3 regions of the Streptomyces sp. NPDC056738 genome follow, and region 3 is predicted to be linked to each of the others. Evidence: riboswitches for the same ligand, from Rfam matches in the RefSeq annotation. Region 3 holds a riboswitch; each other region holds the start of a gene.
What was found. Region 3 has a riboswitch for thiamine pyrophosphate ahead of ACFRIC_RS35670 (purine-cytosine permease family protein). Riboswitches for the same ligand answer to the same signal wherever they lie in the genome.

Region 1 (6,054 bases), on a different contig from region 3:
CTCACGAAGCAAAGCGAGGGCGCTCGATGGTGACCAACGTCGACAGGCGTCGAGAGCTCGGCATCAGGTCAGAGCGATGCTCGGTCGCGGACTGGCCGGATCGCCCCCTTGTGGGTCCTTCGGGTGCGTGTCACACAGTTCAGAGGCGGGGACCTGGGGGAGGGGGCACTGCATGTCGGTGTTGGGTGGCTATCCGGTAGGGCCGTCGGCCTGGGCCGTCGAGCGGTTCGGGAGGCGTGCCGGCGCCCTGGCCGCCGCGATCCCGGTGCGGCTGGCAGAGGCACATGCGAAGGCCCATGCCGCGCACCTCGCCGCGGGACTGAAGAAGCGGAGTCCGTACGGTGTCGCCCTTGCGGGCCTGGTGCGCGAGAACCTGGCGGAGACGGCACGCGAGCTGGAGGAAGCCGTTCGCGATGTGCGCGGGTATGAGTATGCGGTGATCAACGATCACGCACTCTTCCCCTTCCGGTACGCGGACCGGCCGAGGCCCCTGGACCGAGCCCGGCTGCCTGCCAACGCGTCGCCGACTCGGCACCGGCTGTTACGGGCCCACGGGCCACAGCCTCCGGAAACGCTGTTCGATGTCGATGAGGACCTGGCGACCGAGGAGTACCTGGGGCTGCACGAGGCCTTCGAGGAGCTGGGAGCCTCCACCAGGTTGGTCTGCGTGTTCTTCACGGCCGACGCCGAAAACGGCATCCACGCCATCCACTGGGGAGACGCCCACCTCGAACCCGACCGCACCTTCACCTGGCCGTACAGGGAACAGCTCCCCGTCGCTCCCGTGCAACTGGAGTGATGGGTGGTGGTGCCGCTGCCGGGGGATGGCCGACCGGGGCCCGCCGAGTTTTGGGCCGTCTCCGGGCCGTCCCAGGTCGACCGACGCCGACGGACGGCGCCCGCAGGTGACCGCCCCCACCCCGCTCTGGCCCGGGCCGGTGGTATTGATCTGCGACACTGGAAGGGTTATGCCGAAGCCCGGAGAACTCACCTTTGTCGCGCCGCGCGGAGCCAAGAAGCCGCCGCGGCACCTTGCCGATCTCACGCCCGCCGAGCGCAAAGAGGCGGTTGCCGCGATCGGTGAGAAGCCGTTTCGTGCCAAGCAGCTCTCGCAGCACTACTTCGCCCGGTACGCGCACGACCCCGCCGAGTGGACGGACATCCCGGCCGCCTCGCGCGGCAAGCTCCAGGAGGCGCTGCTTCCCGAGCTGATGTCGGTCGTGCGGCACCTGTCGACCGACCAGGACACCACCCGCAAGACCCTGTGGCGCCTCTTCGACGGCACGCTCGTCGAGTCCGTGCTCATGCGCTACCCGGACCGGGTGACCATGTGCATCAGCTCGCAGGCCGGCTGCGGGATGAACTGCCCGTTCTGCGCCACCGGACAGGCCGGCCTCGACCGGAACCTGTCGACCGGCGAGATCGTGCACCAGATCGTCGACGGGATGCGGGCGCTGCGTGACGGCGAGATCCCCGGGGGTCCGGCGCGGCTGAGCAACATCGTCTTCATGGGGATGGGCGAGCCGCTCGCCAACTACAAGCGGGTGGTCGGCGCGATCCGTGCCCTCACCGACCCGGAGCCGGACGGGCTGGGGCTGTCGCAGCGCGGCATCACCGTCTCGACGGTCGGCCTGGTTCCCGCGATCAACCGGTTCTCGGACGAGGGCTTCAAGTGCCGGCTCGCGATCTCCCTGCACGCCCCGGACGACGAACTGCGCGACACCCTCGTCCCCGTGAACACACGGTGGAAGGTGCGCGAGGTCCTGGACGCCGGCTGGGGATACGCGGACCGGTCCGGGCGCCGTCTGTCCATCGAGTACGCGCTGATCCGCGACATCAACGACCAGGCCTGGCGGGGCGACCGGCTCGGCCGGATGCTCAAGGGCAAGCCCGTGCACGTCAACCTCATCCCGCTGAACCCGACCCCGGGCTCGAAGTGGACCGCGTCGCGGCCCGAGGACGAGAAGGCGTTCGTCGAGGCGATCGCCGCCCACGGCGTCACGGTCACCGTCCGGGACACCCGTGGCCAGGAGATCGACGGAGCGTGTGGTCAGCTCGCCGCGACCGAGCGGTAGTCTGAACCGAGTCGGTCCGTCTCGTCCGCTTCGCGAGCCGAAGGCTCCACGAGTCGACGAGTCCGGCCCGGCACATCACCGTCCGACATCTTCATATTCCGACAGGGGAGCGCCACAGCGCTGAGAGTGCGGGACAGACCGCAGACCCTCTGAACCTTGCCCAGGTCATTCTGGGTAGGAAGTTCGGTCACTTACTCAAGCTGTTGCGCCCTGCCCGGGAACCGTCAGAGGTCCCGGGCAGGGCCGCGTCTCTTCCTGGTCACCCAGGAGGAATCAGTGATCACCAACACCAGCGGCGGCAGGCGGCTCGCGGTCACGGCCGTCGGGCTCGGTCTCGTCGCGCTGCCCGTCCTGTCCGCGTGCGGCTCGTCCGACAGCGCCGGCTCGGGCGACTCGAAGACGATCACGCTCGTCAGCCACGACTCGTGGCTCGTGTCGAAGAACGTCCTGGCCGACTTCGAGAAGCGGTCCGGCTACAAGGTCCGCGTCCTCAAGGACGGCGACGCCGGACAGGCCGTGAACAAGGCCATCCTGACCAAGGACAACCCCCAGGGCGACGTCTTCTTCGGCGTCGACAACACCCTGCTCTCCCGCGCGCTCGACAACGGGCTCTTCCAGTCGTACGAGGCCAAGGGCGCGGACCAGGTCCTGCCGCAGTACCGGACCGACCAGGACAAGCACCGGGTCACGCCCATCGACACGGGCGACATCTGCGTCAACTACGACAAGGCCTGGTTCAGCAAGCACAAGCTGGCGCCGCCGCGGTCCTTCGACGACCTGGCCAAGCCCGCGTACAAGAACCTCCTGGTCACCGAGAACGCCGCCACCTCCTCGCCCGGCCTCGGCTTCCTGCTCGGGTCCGCCGCGCACTACGGCGACGAGAACTGGCAGGGCTACTGGAAGAAGCTCAAGGCCAACGGCGTGAAGGTCGTGGACGGCTGGGAGCAGGCGTACAACGAGGAGTTCTCGGGGTCCGCGGGCGGCAAGAAGGCCAAGGCCGACCGGCCCCTCGTCGTCTCGTACGCCTCCTCGCCGCCCGCCGAGGTCATCTACGGCGACCCGAAGCCCGCCACGGCCCCGACCGGCGTCGCGGACGGCACCTGCTTCCGGCAGGTCGAGTACGCGGGCCTGCTCAGCAACGCCAAGAACACCAAGGGCGGCAAGGCGCTCCTGGACTTCCTGCTCACCAAGGAGTTCCAGGAGGACATGCCGCTCAACATGTTCGTCTACCCGGTCCGTGAGGGCGCGCGGGTGCCGGCCGAGTTCACGCAGTACGGTCCGCAGGCCAAGGATCCCGAGATCCTGGCGCCCGCGAAGATCGCCGCCGACCGCGACCAGTGGGTCAAGTCGTGGACCTCGCTCGTACTGAAGTAGCCGCCGACGGGACGGTGAAGGCCGGCGGTCCCGAGAGGACCACCGGACCGGCCGGGCCCGGTGGGCGGGACCGTGCCGACCGGGCTCCGCGCCGGGCCCGCGGACAGAACGCGGTGCGGTTCGCCCTGATGGCGCTGCCCGTCGCGTTCTTCGCGGTCTTCTTCGCCTATCCCGTCGCCGCGATCGTCTCGCGCGGGCTCCACGGGGACGGCGGCTGGCAACTGGGCCGCGTCTGGGACGTCGCGACCCGCTCCGACATCCGGCACGTGCTGTGGTTCACCACCTGGCAGGCGCTCGCCTCGACGGCGCTCACGCTGCTGGTCGCGCTCCCCGGCGCGTACGTCTTCGCGCGCTTCGACTTCCGCGGCAAACAGATCCTCCGGGCCGTGGTGACGGTGCCCTTCGTGCTGCCGACCGTGGTCGTCGGCACGGCGTTCCTCGCGCTGGTCGGCCGGGGCGGACTGCTCGACGACCTGTGGGGCGTACGCCTGGACACCACCGTGTGGGCGATTCTGCTCGCGCACGTCTTCTTCAACTACGCCGTGGTCGTACGGACCGTCGGCGGGCTCTGGTCGCAGCTCGACCCGCGCCAGGAGGAGGCCGCGCGCATGCTCGGCGCCTCGCGCCTGGCGGCCTGGCGCAAGGTGACGCTGCCGGCGCTCGGGCCCGCCGTGGCCGCCGCCGCCCTCATGGTCTTCCTCTTCACCTTCACCTCGTTCGGGGTGGTGCAGATCCTCGGCGGCCCGACCTTCTCGACCCTGGAGGTCGAGATCTACCGGCAGACCTCCGAGATCTTCGACCTCACGACGGCGGCCGTGCTGACGATCGTCCAGTTCGCCGCCGTCGGCGCGATCCTCGCCGTGCACGCGGCGACCGTACGCCGACGCGAGACCGCCCTGCGGCTGGTGGCCCCGGACACCACCGCGCGCCGGCCCCGCGGCGGCGGACAGTGGGCGCTCCTCGCGGGCGTGCTCGTGAGCATCGCGGTGCTGCTCGTGCTGCCGCTCGCGGTCCTCGTCCAGCGCTCCCTCGACGCCCCGGGACTCGGCTACTACCGGGCCCTGGCCGACGCCGACGGAGGCGTCTTCCTCGTCGCCCCGATCGAGGCGGTCGGCAACTCGCTCGAGTACGCGCTCGCCGCCACCGCCATCGCCGTGCTGATCGGCGGTCTCGCCGCGGCCGCCCTCACCCGCCGCGCCGGCCGGCTGATGCGGGGCTTCGACGCCCTGCTGATGCTGCCGCTCGGCGTCTCCGCGGTCACCGTGGGCTTCGGGTTCCTGATCGCCCTGGACGAACCACCGCTCGACCTGCGCGCGAGCTGGATCCTGGTGCCGCTGGCCCAGGCGCTGGTCGGCGTCCCCTTCGTCGTGCGGACCATGCTGCCCGTGCTGCGCGCGGTGGACGGGCGGCTGCGGGAGGCCGCCGCCGTCCTCGGGGCGTCGCCGTGGCGGGTGTGGCGCGAGGTCGATCTGCCGATGGTGCGGCGGGCCCTGCTGATCGCGGCCGGCTTCGCCTTCGCCGTCTCCCTCGGCGAGTTCGGCGCGACCGTCTTCATCGCCCGCCCCGACAACCCCACGCTCCCGGTCGCCGTGGCCCGGCTGCTCGGACGCGCGGGCGACCTCAACTACGGCCAGGCCATGGCCCTTTCGACGATCCTGATGGTGGTCTGCGCGGTGGCGCTGCTGCTGTTGGAGCGGGTACGGACCGACCGGACCGGGGAGTTCTAGATGCTGCTGAGCCTTCAGGGCGCGACCGTACGCTTCGGCGGGCGGGCCGTGCTCGACGCCGTCGACCTCGACGTCGCCGAACACGAGATCGTCTGCGTGCTCGGGCCGAGCGGCAGCGGCAAGTCCACGCTGCTGCGGACGGTGGCCGGACTCCAGCCGGTGGACGCGGGCCGGGTGCTGCTGGACGGGCGGGACCAGGGGGGTGTCCCCGCGCACAAGCGGGGCGTCGGCCTGATGTTCCAGGACCACCAGCTCTTCCCGCAGCGGGACGTGGGCGGCAACGTGGCCTTCGGGCTGCGGATGCACGGCACGTCGAAGAACGGGCAGGCGGCCCGGGTGGGGGAGCTGCTCGACCTCGTCGGTCTGCCCGGAGCGCGTGACCGCGCCGTCGCCTCGCTGTCCGGTGGGGAGCAGCAGCGCGTGGCGCTGGCCCGCGCCCTGGCCCCGAGCCCCCGGCTGCTGATGCTCGACGAACCGCTCGGCCAGCTCGACCGCTCGCTGCGCGAACGGCTCGTCGTCGAACTGCGCCAGCTCTTCGGCGCGCTGGGCACGACCGTGCTCGCCGTCACGCACGACCAGGGCGAGGCCTTCGCGCTCGCGGACCGGGTCGTGGTGATGCGGGACGGGCGGATCGCCCAGTCCGGTACGCCCCTGGATGTCTGGCAGCGGCCCGCGGACGCCTTCGTGGCCCGCTTCCTCGGCTTCGACAACGTCGTCGAGGCGACGGTGGGCGCCGGCGTCGCCGACACCCCGTGGGGCAAGGTCCCCGTGCCCGAGGGCACCCCCCAGGGGCCCGGGACGCTCCTCGTACGGCCCGCCGGGGTGCGGCTCGTGGCCGCGGCGGACGGGCTGCGCTGCACGGTCGCCGCGCGCACCTT
Region 2 (6,054 bases), on a different contig from region 3:
CGTGCCCGCCGGGGTCGCCCACAAGTTCCACCACATCACCGAGGACCTGCGGGTCCTCGTGGTGTTCTCTCCGCCCGAGAGCTGACGCGGCCTCTCAGGGTTCCCTAGGGGAACGGTCAGGGGAGGACAAGGGATGCGGGGCCACCGTACGGCCCTCCCGCGGCCTAGCATCGGATGCGAGACGACCGGAGAACCCGGAATCAGTGTCCCGGAGTCGGGGCCACGGGCGAGGAGAGGTAAGGACAGGGCGATGCAGGAGATCTTCAGCGGTATGCCGTGGTGGGTGAAGTGGGTCGCGGTGCCGGTCATCGCCCTTGTGGTGTTCGGCGGTCTGATAGCGAGCGTCGTCGGGTTCGTCATCGGCCTGCTCTTCAAGCTGCTCGTCTTCGTCGCGCTCGTCGGCGGGCTCATCTTCGTGGTGCGGAAGTTCATGTCGGGCTCCTCCTCGCGCAGCGACTGGTGAGGCGCGCGGGGGCGAGCGACAGGTAACGGAGAAAGGGGAAAGGGAACCCAAGGTTCCCTCGGCAGGGGGAAGTTTTCCGCTGAGGCCCTGTTTGAGCGGTGACGGGCCGTTAGAGTCCGGAACTCGACGCGGGGCCGACCCCGCGGGCAGCGCACAGCCCCCTCCCGTGACTCCCCGCACGGGCGGTCCTCCTCGCTCTTCGGAGTGCCCCTTGGCCACGGTTGACACCGCACCCGCACCATCCGTCGCTCCACCCTTCCGGCGACCGGGTACGCCCGCGGCGGCACGCGTTCCGCCCGTCCAGCCGCGTGCCTCGCCGGGGGAGCCGCCCCCCTCGCACACCCCGCCCGCCCGGCAGGCTGCGTCCCGGCCCCCGGAGGCCGGGGAACCCGCCCGGCGCGCCCGCACCCCGTCGGCGGAGCCGGAAGCAGCGCCCCTGGACTCCCACACCACCACGTTGATCGGCTCGGTCCAGCGCGCGATGCGTCTGCTGGAGGCCGTCGCCTCCCGTGAGCAGGGCGCCCCCGCCAAACAGCTCGCCCGAGAGGCCGGCCTGGCGCTGCCGACCGCCTACCACCTGCTGCGCACCCTGGTCCACGAGGGCTATCTGCGGCGCGACAGGGGCCTCTTCTTCCTCGGCGAGGCCGCCGAGCGGCTCGGCAGCAGCGGAGCCCGGCAGAGACGTCGCAGCACGGTCGGGGACACCGTCGCGCACTGGCGCGACGTGATCGGCGCACCCGTGTACTACGCGGTCTACCGCGAGGGTGAGATCGAGGTCATGTGCGTCGCCGACACTCCGGCGAACCCCGCCGTCGAGCAGTGGGCCGACTTCCGCGAGACCGGGTACGCCCACGCGGTCGGCCAGTGCCTGCTGGCCCAGTTGGACGACAAGTCCCGGCGTGACCACCTCGACCGCTACCCGGTGCGGGCGCTCACCCCGTACACGGTGCGTGACGAGGACCGTCTGCTGCGCCGGCTGGAGCGCACGGGCCGGATGGAACCGGTGATCGAGCGGCAGGAGTACGCGCTGGGCACGGTCTGCGCCGCGATCCCCGTCACCGCGGGCAGTTCGGCCGCCGCCGTGGCCTTCTCCCTCCCGTCCCACCAGGGCGACCGGCTGATCCCCACGGCACGGAAGCTCCAGAGCGAGGTGGGCCGCCTGCTAGGAACACTCGCCATCTCTATCAGTATCTGAAAACTCACTCCTTGTAATTAGGCATGCACGTTGAGCAAGATTTCCAGCAGGGTCAGGTGGGACGACTGCTGGCCAGTCGACAGCAAACGACGGGGTAGGCGATGCGCGAGTCGGTGCAGGCAGAGGTCATGATGAGCTTCCTCGTGTCCGAGGAGCTGTCCTTCCGCATTCCTGTCGAACTGCGATACGAGACCTGTGATCCGTATGCCGTGCGGTTGACCTTCCACTTGCCCGGCGACGCGCCGGTGACCTGGGCGTTCGGACGGGAACTGCTCATCGACGGCGTGGGCAGGCCCTGTGGTGACGGCGACGTGCACATCGCTCCGGCCGACCCGGAGGCCCTCGGAGAGGTGCTGATCCGGCTTCAGGTCGGCGGTGATCACGCGCTGTTCCGGTCCGGGACGGCGCCGCTCGTCGCGTTCCTCGACCGGACGGACCGCCTCGTCCCGCTCGGGCAGGAACGCTCTCTCGAGGGTTTCGACACCTCCCTCGACGCGGTGCTCGACCGCATCCTCACGGAGGAGCAGAGCGCGGGCTGAGACCCCCGTCGGCCCGGAGCGGAGGAACGCTTCCTCACAAGGGCCGCCGGTGCAGGATGGTTTCAGCGCTTCCGTGCGACGGGTCAGTGCTTGCGGCGGCGCCCCTTGCCGCTCCGCGCCGGGGTCCTGTCGGCCGCGGGCTGCGCGGGGACGGACGCGCCGCCCTCGCGGTCCGCGGCGACCACCAGGGCGGCCAGCGCGGTCGTCACCGGCACCGCGGCGACCAGACCGATCGACCCGACGAGCGTCCGCACGATCTCCTCGGCGACCAGCTCGCTGTTGGCGACGGTGTCCACGCTGCTCTGCGCGATCGAGAAGAGCAGCAGCAGCGGCAGCGCGGCGCCCGCGTAGGCCAGGACGAGCGTGTTGACGACCGACGCGATGTGGTCGCGGCCGATACGGATACCCGCCCGGTACAGAGCGCGCCGGCCCATCGTGGGGTTCGCCTCGTGCAGTTCCCAGACCGCGGACGTCTGCGTCACCGTCACGTCGTCCAGGACGCCGAGCGAACCGATGATGACGCCGGCCAGCAGCAGGCCGCTCATGTCGATGGACGGGTACAGGCCGTGGATCAGACCGGTGCTGTCGTCGGTGTTGCCCGTCAGCACGGCCCAGTCGATGAAGAACGAGCCGAGGAAACCGATGAGCACCAGGGAGAGCAGGGTGCCGACCACCGCCACGGACGTCCGGGCCGACAGACCGTGGCACATGTAGAGCGCGATCAGCATGATCGCGCTGGATCCGACGACGGCCACGAGCAGCGGGTTCGAGCCCTGCAGGATCGCGGGCAGGATGAAGAAGTTCAGGATCACGAAGCTGATGGCCAGCGCGACCAGCGCCATGACGCCGCGCATCCTCCCGATCACCACGACGACCACCGCGAAGATGATGGCGAGCAGCGTCAGCGGCAGCTTCCGGTTGGCGTCCGTGACGGAGTACTGGAGGTCCTTGGGCGCGGACGGCTCGTACGCGACGACGACCTTCTCGCCCTGGTGCAACTGCCGTGACTGGTCCGGCTGGACGATCTCGGTGAACGTGCGGCCCTTGTCCTTCCCGGTGTCGATCCGGACGGTCGCCTTCTTGCATTCCCCCGCGGCCCGGCCCTGAGCCGGGGAGCCCCCGGTGGCGGAGGCGTCGCCCGTCGAGGCCCCCGAGGAGGCGTTCACGGACTTGCAGTCCACCTGGTCGATCTTCGTGACCGTCGCCTGCTGGGTCTGCCGGTCGAAGCCGACCCCGGTGCGCTCGTGGGCCGGGGCGCCGCCGGGCCACAGGAGCACGAGACCCGCCACGACCGCCGCCGCGAAGGGGATCAGCACCGCGGCGATGACCTTGCGCAGATGCTTGGAGACCGGGGCTGCGGGACCGTGGCTGTGGGAATGCCCGTGCCCGGCGCCCACCGGCCGGCCGTGCCCGGCGCGGGAACCCGGCTCGTGGCCGTCGCCCGAACCGTGATGATCGCCGTCCGGCCCATGCCCGTGCCCCTGCTCGTGCTGGTGCTCGGGGCCGGTGCCGGAGCCATGTCCGTGGCCGCCGTCGGAGCCGGGACGGCGCGGTGGCTCGGACGGGGAGAACGGGTGCTGGCGGGTCGTCGTCACCGCCCGATCATCGCAAGAACGTCAAGGGCCCTCTGTTCACCGCGCCAAATATGACGCTAGCGTGGAGGCACCTTTGCACACGCGGGAGCTCGGAGCACCGGGCTGAGAGGACGCTGACCTCCGTCTTCGCGATGTTTCACATGAAACATCGGCGATCGGAAGCCGCTGCGTCGACCGCTGAACCTGTTACCGGGTAATGCCGGCGTAGGGAGTAGGTCAGATGACCGACAAGGATGTACGCACGCCTGCCTCCGGACGGACGGACGGGGTTTCCCCGTCGTCTCCGGACGGCCAGGACAGGCAGTCCATCGGCTGGCACAAGGCGTACGTCGGGGGCACGCGCCCCGATCTGCGGGTGCCGGTCCGCCAAGTGCACCTCACCAACGGGCAGTCCGTGACGCTGTACGACACGTCCGGCCCGTACACCGATCCGACCGTCGACACCGATGTGCGCAGGGGACTGGCGCCGCTGCGTGAGAGCTGGATCATCGCCCGCGGAGACACCGAGGAGTACGCGGGCCGTCCCGTCCGTCCCGAGGACGACGGGATCAAGCACACGTCCCCGCGCGGAGGGCTGCGCAACCTCGACGCGGTCTTCCCCGGCCGGCCGCGTCAGCCACGCCGGGGGCGCCCTGGCCGGCCGGTCACCCAGCTCGCCTACGCGCGACGTGGGGAGATCACGCCCGAGATGGAGTTCGTGGCGCTTCGCGAGAACGTCGACCCCGAGGTCGTACGGGAGGAGATCGCCGCGGGCCGCGCGGTGCTGCCCGTGAACGTGAACCATCCGGAGATCGAGCCGATGATCATCGGCAAGCGGTTCCTGGTGAAGGTCAACGCCAACATCGGCAACTCCGCGGTGACGTCCTCCATCGAGGAGGAGGTGGAGAAGATGACCTGGGCGACCCGCTGGGGCGCCGACACGGTCATGGACCTGTCCACCGGCCGCAACATCCACACCACCCGTGAATGGGTGCTGCGCAACTCCCCCGTCCCCATCGGCACCGTGCCGCTCTATCAGGCGCTGGAGAAGGTCGACGGCCGGGCCGAGGAGCTGACCTGGGAGATCTACAAGGACACCGTCGTCGAACAGGCCGAGCAGGGCGTGGACTACATGACGGTCCACGCGGGCGTGCGCCTGGCGTACGTACCGCTCACCGCGAACCGCAAGACCGGCATCGTCTCGCGCGGCGGCTCGATCATGGCCGCCTGGTGCCTCGCGCACCACAAGGAGTCGTTCCTGTACGAGAACTTCGAGGAGCTCTGCGGGATCCTCGCCGCGTACGACGTCACCTACTCGCTCGGCGACGGGCTGCGGCCGGGTTCCATCGCGGACGCCAACGACGCGGCGCAGTTCGCCGAGTTGAGGACGCTCGGGGAACTCAACGCGGTCGCGAAGCGTTTTCAGGTTCAGACGATGATCGAAGGCCCGGGACATGTCCCGATGCACAAGATCAAGGAGAACATCGACCTTCAGCAGGAGATCTGTGATGAAGCTCCGTTCTATACCCTCGGCCCGCTGACGACGGACGTCGCGCCGGCGTACGACCACATCACTTCCGGCATCGGTGCCGCGATGATCGCCTGGTGGGGCACGGCCATGCTCTGCTATGTCACGCCCAAGGAGCACTTGGGCCTGCCCGATCGTGACGACGTCAAGACCGGCGTCATCACCTACAAGATCGCCGCCCACGCAGCCGACCTCGCCAAGGGGCACCCAGGTGCGCAGGAATGGGATGACGCGCTCTCCGACGCCCGCTTCGAGTTCCGGTGGGAGGACCAGTTCAACCTGGCTCTCGACCCGGACACGGCGCGGGAGTTCCACGACCAGACCCTGCCGGCCGAGCCCGCCAAGACGGCCCACTTCTGCTCCATGTGCGGGCCGAAGTTCTGCTCGATGAAGATCAGCCAGGACATCAACGAGCGGTTCGGCGCCGACGCGGCCGGCGGTGCCTCCGCCGCGGAGATCTCCGAGGGCATGCTCCAGAAGTCCCGGGAGTTCGCGGAGGCCGGCAACCGCGTGTACCTGCCGCTGGCCGACTGAGTCACCCCACGGGGGCGCGGTCCGGGGAGCACACCCGGACCGCGGTCCCCGGCCCGGTCACGGCGTGACGTCCTGCGGGTACCAGCGCAGTTCGACGGTGTTGCCGTCCGGGTCGCGGACGTAGACCGAGGTCGCGGTGCCGCGTGCGCCGAAGCGTTCCACGGGCCCTTCGAGCACGGTGAAGGATCCCGACGCGAGGACCTGGTCCCAGTCCAGCGGTT
Region 3 (6,054 bases):
CACGTGATCCCTTCCTGTGGGGAGCATGAGCATGCCATGCAAAGACCTGTCGGCGGGGTGACGACGGTACGGATCACGTCAGGGAGCGCGGCCCGGACCGGACGGGTTCCCTCGCGGCACCCGGCGAGTCCCGCGCACCCGCAGGGTGCGGTCAGCCGCCGCCGGTTCGGGTGCCGGGGTGCTCGATCCGCGAGACGAAGGCGGTGAGGTCGGCGACCACGCGCTCGGGCTGTTCCCAGTGCACGGAGTGCCCGGTCTCCGGGTAGGCGAGGAAGTCGGCGCCGTGGACGGCGTCCAGGATGGTCTGCTGGTCCTCGCGCGGCAGGAATTCGTCCTGTTCACCCCAGATGACGAGTGTGGGCACGAGGATGCCGCCGAGGGTCGCGCGGAGATCGGCGTCGAGGAGCCCGCGGGCGGTGTCCTTCCAGACGTGCGCGGGAAGCTTCAGGTTCTCCTCGACCATGGTCTCGACGAACCCCCGGGCGATCGGTCGGGCCACCGTGTCGGCCAGGAAGTCCTCGACGAAGGCGCGGGGCACCGGATCGGCCAGGTCCTCCATGGCCGCCACCAGGCCGGTCACCGCCGGCTTGTCCGCGAGGGTGCCGGGGACACCGAGCAGCACCAGACCCGCGATGCGGTCGGGGTGGCTGCCGGCGACGATCCGGGCCGGTACACCGCCGCTGGACGCCCCGACCAGGACGGCCCGGGGGATGTCGACCGCGTCCAGGAAGGCCACCAGGTCCGCGGCGAAGTCGTCGGGGGTGTAGCCCTCCGGTGGCCGGCCGGCGTCGCCGTGCCCGCGCTGTGTGGGCGCGTATCCGTGCAGGGACGCCGGAAGGCGCCTGAGGAGGGGTTCGAAGGACCACCAGGAGTCGGCCAGACCGTGCACGAACACGACCGGCGTACCACTGGGGTAGCCGGCCTCGGCGTACGGGAGGACGAGACCTTCCCGCACCTGCGCGGACTTCAGGGAGATCACGGTCACGGCACCCTGCCTCCTTCGGCCCTGCCACCGGGGCCCGGAACCCGGGAGCGCAGAGCGAGCGGCGATCACTTCCGACACTACCGAGGGGCGGCACGCGCCGCGCTGTGAACGGGCCCGCCCGCGCCGTTCGAATGAACCGGAGCACGCGCGGGCGTACGCCGGTCCGGGCGAGTGAGGACCCCCTGCCGCCGCGTCGCGGGGAACGGTTAGGGTGTCCGTCGTACCGGACACGGGGTGCCCCGTCCGAGGGCTGAGATCACACCCGTCGAACCTGAACCAGTTCATACTGGCGGAGGGATGTCTTCATGCCATTGGCGCATGTTCCCGGCGGGCTGCCCGCCGACAGCCGGCCTGCCGTCTTCGACGGACGGATGCCGGCCGCACCCGGCGACCTCCGCGTGGAGGGCCACGGCATCGAACCGGTCCCCGAGAGCAACCGGTACGGCGGGGCGGGACGCCTCTTCACCGTCTGGTTCGCGCCGAACCTGACGATGACGGGCGTGTTCACCGGCACGATCGGGATCGCGCTCGGCCTCGACTTCACCACCGCGCTCGCCGCGGTCGTCCTCGGGACCGTGCTCGGCGCGCTGCCCACCGCCTACCTCAGCACCTGGGGCGGCCTCACGGGTACGGGCCAACTCCCCCTCGCACGGCTGGCGTTCGGCCCGTCCGTGGTGCTTCCCGGCACGCTCCAGTGGCTGTCCTCGGTCGCCTGGGACGCGCTGATCGGCCTGTTCGGCGGGGACGCGCTGGCACGGCTGTGCGGCTGGCCGTTCTGGCTCGGCGTCCTGGTCATGATGGCCGCGCAGGGGGCGCTCGGTGTCCTCGGCTACGAGGCGATCCACCGCCTCCAGATCGTCATGACGTTCGTGCTCGCCGTGGCCTTCGCGGTGATCGCCTGGCGGATGCTCGACGGGGTCCACCCCGCGACGACCGGGTCCGCCACCGGCGCCGACCGTGCCGGCGCGTTCGTCCTCACCAGCACCATCGCGCTGAGCCTGTCGCTGTCCTGGGCGCCGTACGCCGGTGACTTCAGCCGCTATCTGCCGCGGACGACGTCCCGCCCGCGCATGTTCTGGTGCACCCTGCTCGGACTCGTCGCCTCCTTCGTCGCCGTGCAGGTCCTCGGACTGTGGGGTGCCTCGGTGCTGACCGACCAGACGGCGGCGGGCGTGGACGTGCTGCTGGGCGGCGGTGCCGCGGGCGCGTTCGGGCTGCTGGCCGTGGCGCTGGCCGCCGTGTGCAGCAACGCGATGAACGACTACAGCGGTTCGCTGGCCCTCCAGACCCTGGGGGTGCGGATCCCGCGACCGGTCGCGGCGGCCCTGGCCGCGGCGCTCGGCTTCCCGCTGGTGCTGTGGATGCACGCCGCCGACACGACGGCGCGTTTCCAGAACGTGCTGCTGTTCGTGGGCTGTTGGATTCCCGGGTTCGTCGCGATCGTCGTCGTCGACTGGATCGCCCGGAAGCGGGAGCGCGGAGGCGCCCCGGTGGACGTCGCCGCCGAGCTCTCCCGTCCGCGCCCGGCGTGGCCCTCGCTGGTGGCCTTCGTCGCGGCGTTCGGCGCGGCCGTGCCGTTCATGGACACGAGCCTGTACGTCGGTCCGGTGGCCGACGCACTGCACGGCGCCGATCTCTCCTACTACGTGGCGTTCCTCGTCGCCCTCGCCCTCTACGCCCCGCTGCGGCTGCGCCGCCGCGTCTGAGGGCCGCCCGTCGCTCAGCCGGTCAGGGCCCCCGTGCCCGAAGCCGTTTCCGAGAGGAACACCCCATGACCACCCCTCCCCGCGTCCTGACGATCGCCGGATCCGACTCCGGCGGAGGCGCCGGAATCCAGGCCGACCTCAAGACCATGCTCGCGCTGGGCGCCCACGGGATGAGCGTGCTCACCGCGGTGACCGCGCAGAACTCCGTGGGCGTGCAGGGGGCCTGGGAACTGTCCGAGGAAGCGGTACGGGCCCAGTACCGCAGCGTCGTCGACGACATCGGCGTCCAGGCGGTGAAGACGGGGATGCTCTCCTCGCCCGAACTCGTCACCACCGTCGCCGAGTTGCTGACCGACGTGGGCGCCCCGGTCGTCGTGGACCCGGTGAGCGTCTCCAAGCACGGTGACCGGCTGCTGGCCGACGACGCCCTGGACGCCGTACGGACCCGGCTGCTGCCGCGCGCGACCGTGGCCACCCCGAATCTCGACGAGGTCGCCCAGCTCACCGGCGTGAAGGTGGACGGCGAGCCGGACATGCGCCGGGCCGCCGACCTGCTGCTCGCGTTCGGTCCCCGCTGGGTGCTGGTGAAGGGCGGTCATCTGCCGGGCCAGGCCGTCGACCTGCTCACCGACGGAACCGCCGAGCACTGGCTGCGCGCGCCCCGCCACGACAACCGGCACACGCACGGCACGGGCTGCACGCTCGCCTCGGCCGTCGCGGTGGGACTGGCCGAGGGCCTCGACGTGCCGGAGGCGGTACGGCGGGCCAAGGCCTACGTGACCGCCGCGATCGAGGCCGGTTTCGCGCTCGGCGCCGGCATCGGACCGGTGGACCACGGATGGCGGCTGCGCCGGGACGGCTGACCTCGGCGCGCCCCGGCGCCCGGCGGCCGGCACCCGTTCCGCCGTCCCCCCACAGCTCCTGTGCCGAAAGGTGAACACCTGGGCTCCTGGCGGCGTACTGATCGGCACAGCGACAGTCGTCTGCTCGCCCGTCAGGTACGCGGACAGGCAGATCCGGATCCAAGGAGCACACCATGAAGGCGACCGCACAGATCGGCGTCACAGGGCTCGCCGTGATGGGCCGCAATCTGGCCCGCAACTTCGCCCGGAACGGCTACACCGTCGCCGTCCACAACCGCACACCCGCGCGCACCAAGGCACTGGTCGAGGAGTTCGGACACGAGGGCGCCTTCGTCGCGGCCGAGTCGGCCGAGGACTTCGTGGCGGCGCTGGAGCGCCCGCGCCGCCTCATGATCATGGTGCAGGCGGGTGCGGCCACCGACGCCGTCATCGAGGAGTTCGCGCCGCTGCTCGAGACCGGCGACATGATCATCGACGGGGGCAACGCCCACTTCTCCGACACCCGCCGGCGTGAGCAGTCGCTGCGCGAGCGCGGCATCCACTTCGTCGGCGCGGGCGTGTCCGGCGGCGAGGAGGGCGCCCTCAACGGGCCGAGCATCATGCCCGGCGGCTCCCCCGAGTCGTACGCCTCGCTGGGCCCGATGTTCGAGTCGATCAGCGCCAAGGTGGACGGCGAGCCCTGTGCCACGCACATCGGCACCGACGGCGCCGGTCACTTCGTCAAGATGGTGCACAACGGCATCGAGTACGCCGACATGCAGTTGATCGGCGAGGCCTACGACCTGCTCCGCCGCGTCGGGGGCTACACGCCGCCGCAGATAGCGGAGATCTTCCGGCGCTGGAACAAGGGCCGCCTCGACTCGTACCTCATCGAGATCACCGCCGAGGTGCTCGCGCACACGGACGCCGCCACCGGGGAGCCCTTCGTCGACATCGTGGTGGACGCCGCGGGGCAGAAGGGCACCGGCCGCTGGACCGTGCAGACCGCCCTGGACCTCGGCTCCCCGGTCACCGCCATCGCGCAGGCCACCTTCGCCCGCGCCGCCTCCAGCCAGGACGCGCTGCGCTCCGCCTACCGCGGTCTGCCCGGCGGCACCCACTGGGACCTGTCCGGGACCGAGGCCGAGCGCTTCACCAGCCAGGTCGAACACGCCCTGTACGCCTCGAAGCTGATCGCCTACGACCAGGGCTGGAAGATGATCCTGGACGCCGCCGCCGAGTACGGCTGGGACATCGACCTCGGTGAGGTGGCGAAGATCTGGCGCGGCGGCTGCATCATCCGCGCGGCGTTCCTCGACCGCATCCGCGCCGCGTACGCCGTCGACCCGGGCCTGGTGAGCCTGCTGTCCGACGCGGGGTTCGCCACCGAGATCAAGGACGCCCAGGTCCCGTGGCGCGAGGTCGTCTCCATCGCCACCCGCAGGGGCGTCCCGGTGCCCGCGTTCTCGGCGGCGCTGTCCTACTACGACACGCTGCGCGCCGACCGCCTGCCGGCCGCCCTCACCCAGGGCCAGCGCGACTTCTTCGGTGCCCACACCTACCGGCGCACCGACCGTCAGGGCAGCTTCCACACGCTGTGGGGCGAGGCGTCCCGCGGCGAGACCGAGATGCTGTGAATCCGGTCGGGAGATGACTGAGCGCGGGGCGGGCCGTGCATCCGTTGCGACGGACGCACGGCCCGCCCGGTCGTGACGGATGGACCGCCCCGCCCCGTCGTGACGGAGGTCCGGCCCCGCCCGTCATGACCGCCGGACGTCTCGACCGGCGCTCGCGCGGGTCTCGTCGGCCGCGGTCACGAGTCGCGCCATCACGGCGGGCGGCAGGGACGGGTTGGCTGCCGCCGCTTCCGCCACCTGCCGGTCGGGGTCGGCGAGCAGGTCCACGATCACCGCCGGCGGCAGGGCCGGGTGCGCGGCGGCCACGGGCCTCGCCCGGTCGTCCGCGAGGCAGGAGAGCAGGGCTTCGACCGGCGCGTTCGGGTGCCGGGCGACCTCCCGGAGGGCCTTCGGCACCGGTGGCGCCTGACGGGTCAGGTGTTCCAACAGACCCGGACTCGCACCGGGGTTGGCCGCCACCCTGGCGAGCACCCGGACTCCGTGCCGGTCGGCCATCGCCCTCAACTGTCCTTCGGAGAGGCCGGGGTGTGGCGCGACGGCCTTGACCACCTTCGCGTCGGCGTCACTTGCCAGCGCGTCGCGTATCCCGGGCGGCAGGTCACGGTGTTGGGCCGCGAGCATGCGGGCCGCCGGGTCCGGCGACCGGGCCAGGTCCGCGAGCTCGGCGGGCGTCGCGGCGGCGACACGGGGAGCGAGCGTGGCCCCGACCTTGGCGGTCCGGGCCAGTTCGGTGAGCACGTCGAACGGGACGCGGGGATGCCGCGCGAGGCCCCGGCGTACCGATACGTCGCCGTCCCGCGCCAGTACGCGGATGACGTCCTCGCCGATCGCGGGGTTCTCGGCGAGGTCACCACGGACGCCGGGCACGGGGTCCGTGGCGAGCC

Region 1: another riboswitch for thiamine pyrophosphate. It lies ahead of ACFRIC_RS27285 (thiamine ABC transporter substrate binding subunit); the one in region 3 lies ahead of ACFRIC_RS35670 (purine-cytosine permease family protein).
Region 2: another riboswitch for thiamine pyrophosphate. It lies ahead of thiC (phosphomethylpyrimidine synthase ThiC); the one in region 3 lies ahead of ACFRIC_RS35670 (purine-cytosine permease family protein).

What each region holds. Positions count from the first base shown of each region.
Region 1 is NZ_JBHTZF010000011.1:110,791-116,844, reverse strand. It holds gene ACFRIC_RS27295 (hypothetical protein) at 173-799, shown strand; gene rlmN (23S rRNA (adenine(2503)-C(2))-methyltransferase RlmN) at 969-2,075, shown strand; TPP riboswitch at 2,169-2,274, shown strand; gene ACFRIC_RS27285 (thiamine ABC transporter substrate binding subunit) at 2,352-3,449, shown strand; gene ACFRIC_RS27280 (ABC transporter permease) at 3,425-5,176, shown strand; gene ACFRIC_RS27275 (ABC transporter ATP-binding protein) at 5,177-6,054, shown strand, end outside.
Region 2 is NZ_JBHTZF010000004.1:194,056-200,109, reverse strand. It holds gene ACFRIC_RS11980 (cupin domain-containing protein) at 1-85, shown strand, start outside; gene ACFRIC_RS11975 (DUF5326 family protein) at 251-463, shown strand; gene ACFRIC_RS11970 (IclR family transcriptional regulator) at 921-1,658, shown strand; gene ACFRIC_RS11965 (SsgA family sporulation/cell division regulator) at 1,760-2,197, shown strand; gene ACFRIC_RS11960 (YibE/F family protein) at 2,281-3,792, opposite strand; TPP riboswitch at 3,864-4,020, shown strand; gene thiC (phosphomethylpyrimidine synthase ThiC) at 4,013-5,833, shown strand; gene ACFRIC_RS11950 (VOC family protein) at 5,891-6,054, opposite strand, start outside.
Region 3 is NZ_JBHTZF010000018.1:58,563-64,616, reverse strand. It holds gene ACFRIC_RS35675 (alpha/beta fold hydrolase) at 152-985, opposite strand; TPP riboswitch at 1,206-1,300, shown strand; gene ACFRIC_RS35670 (purine-cytosine permease family protein) at 1,291-2,691, shown strand; gene thiD (bifunctional hydroxymethylpyrimidine kinase/phosphomethylpyrimidine kinase) at 2,757-3,554, shown strand; gene gndA (NADP-dependent phosphogluconate dehydrogenase) at 3,728-5,170, shown strand; gene ACFRIC_RS35655 (hypothetical protein) at 5,294-6,054, opposite strand, start outside.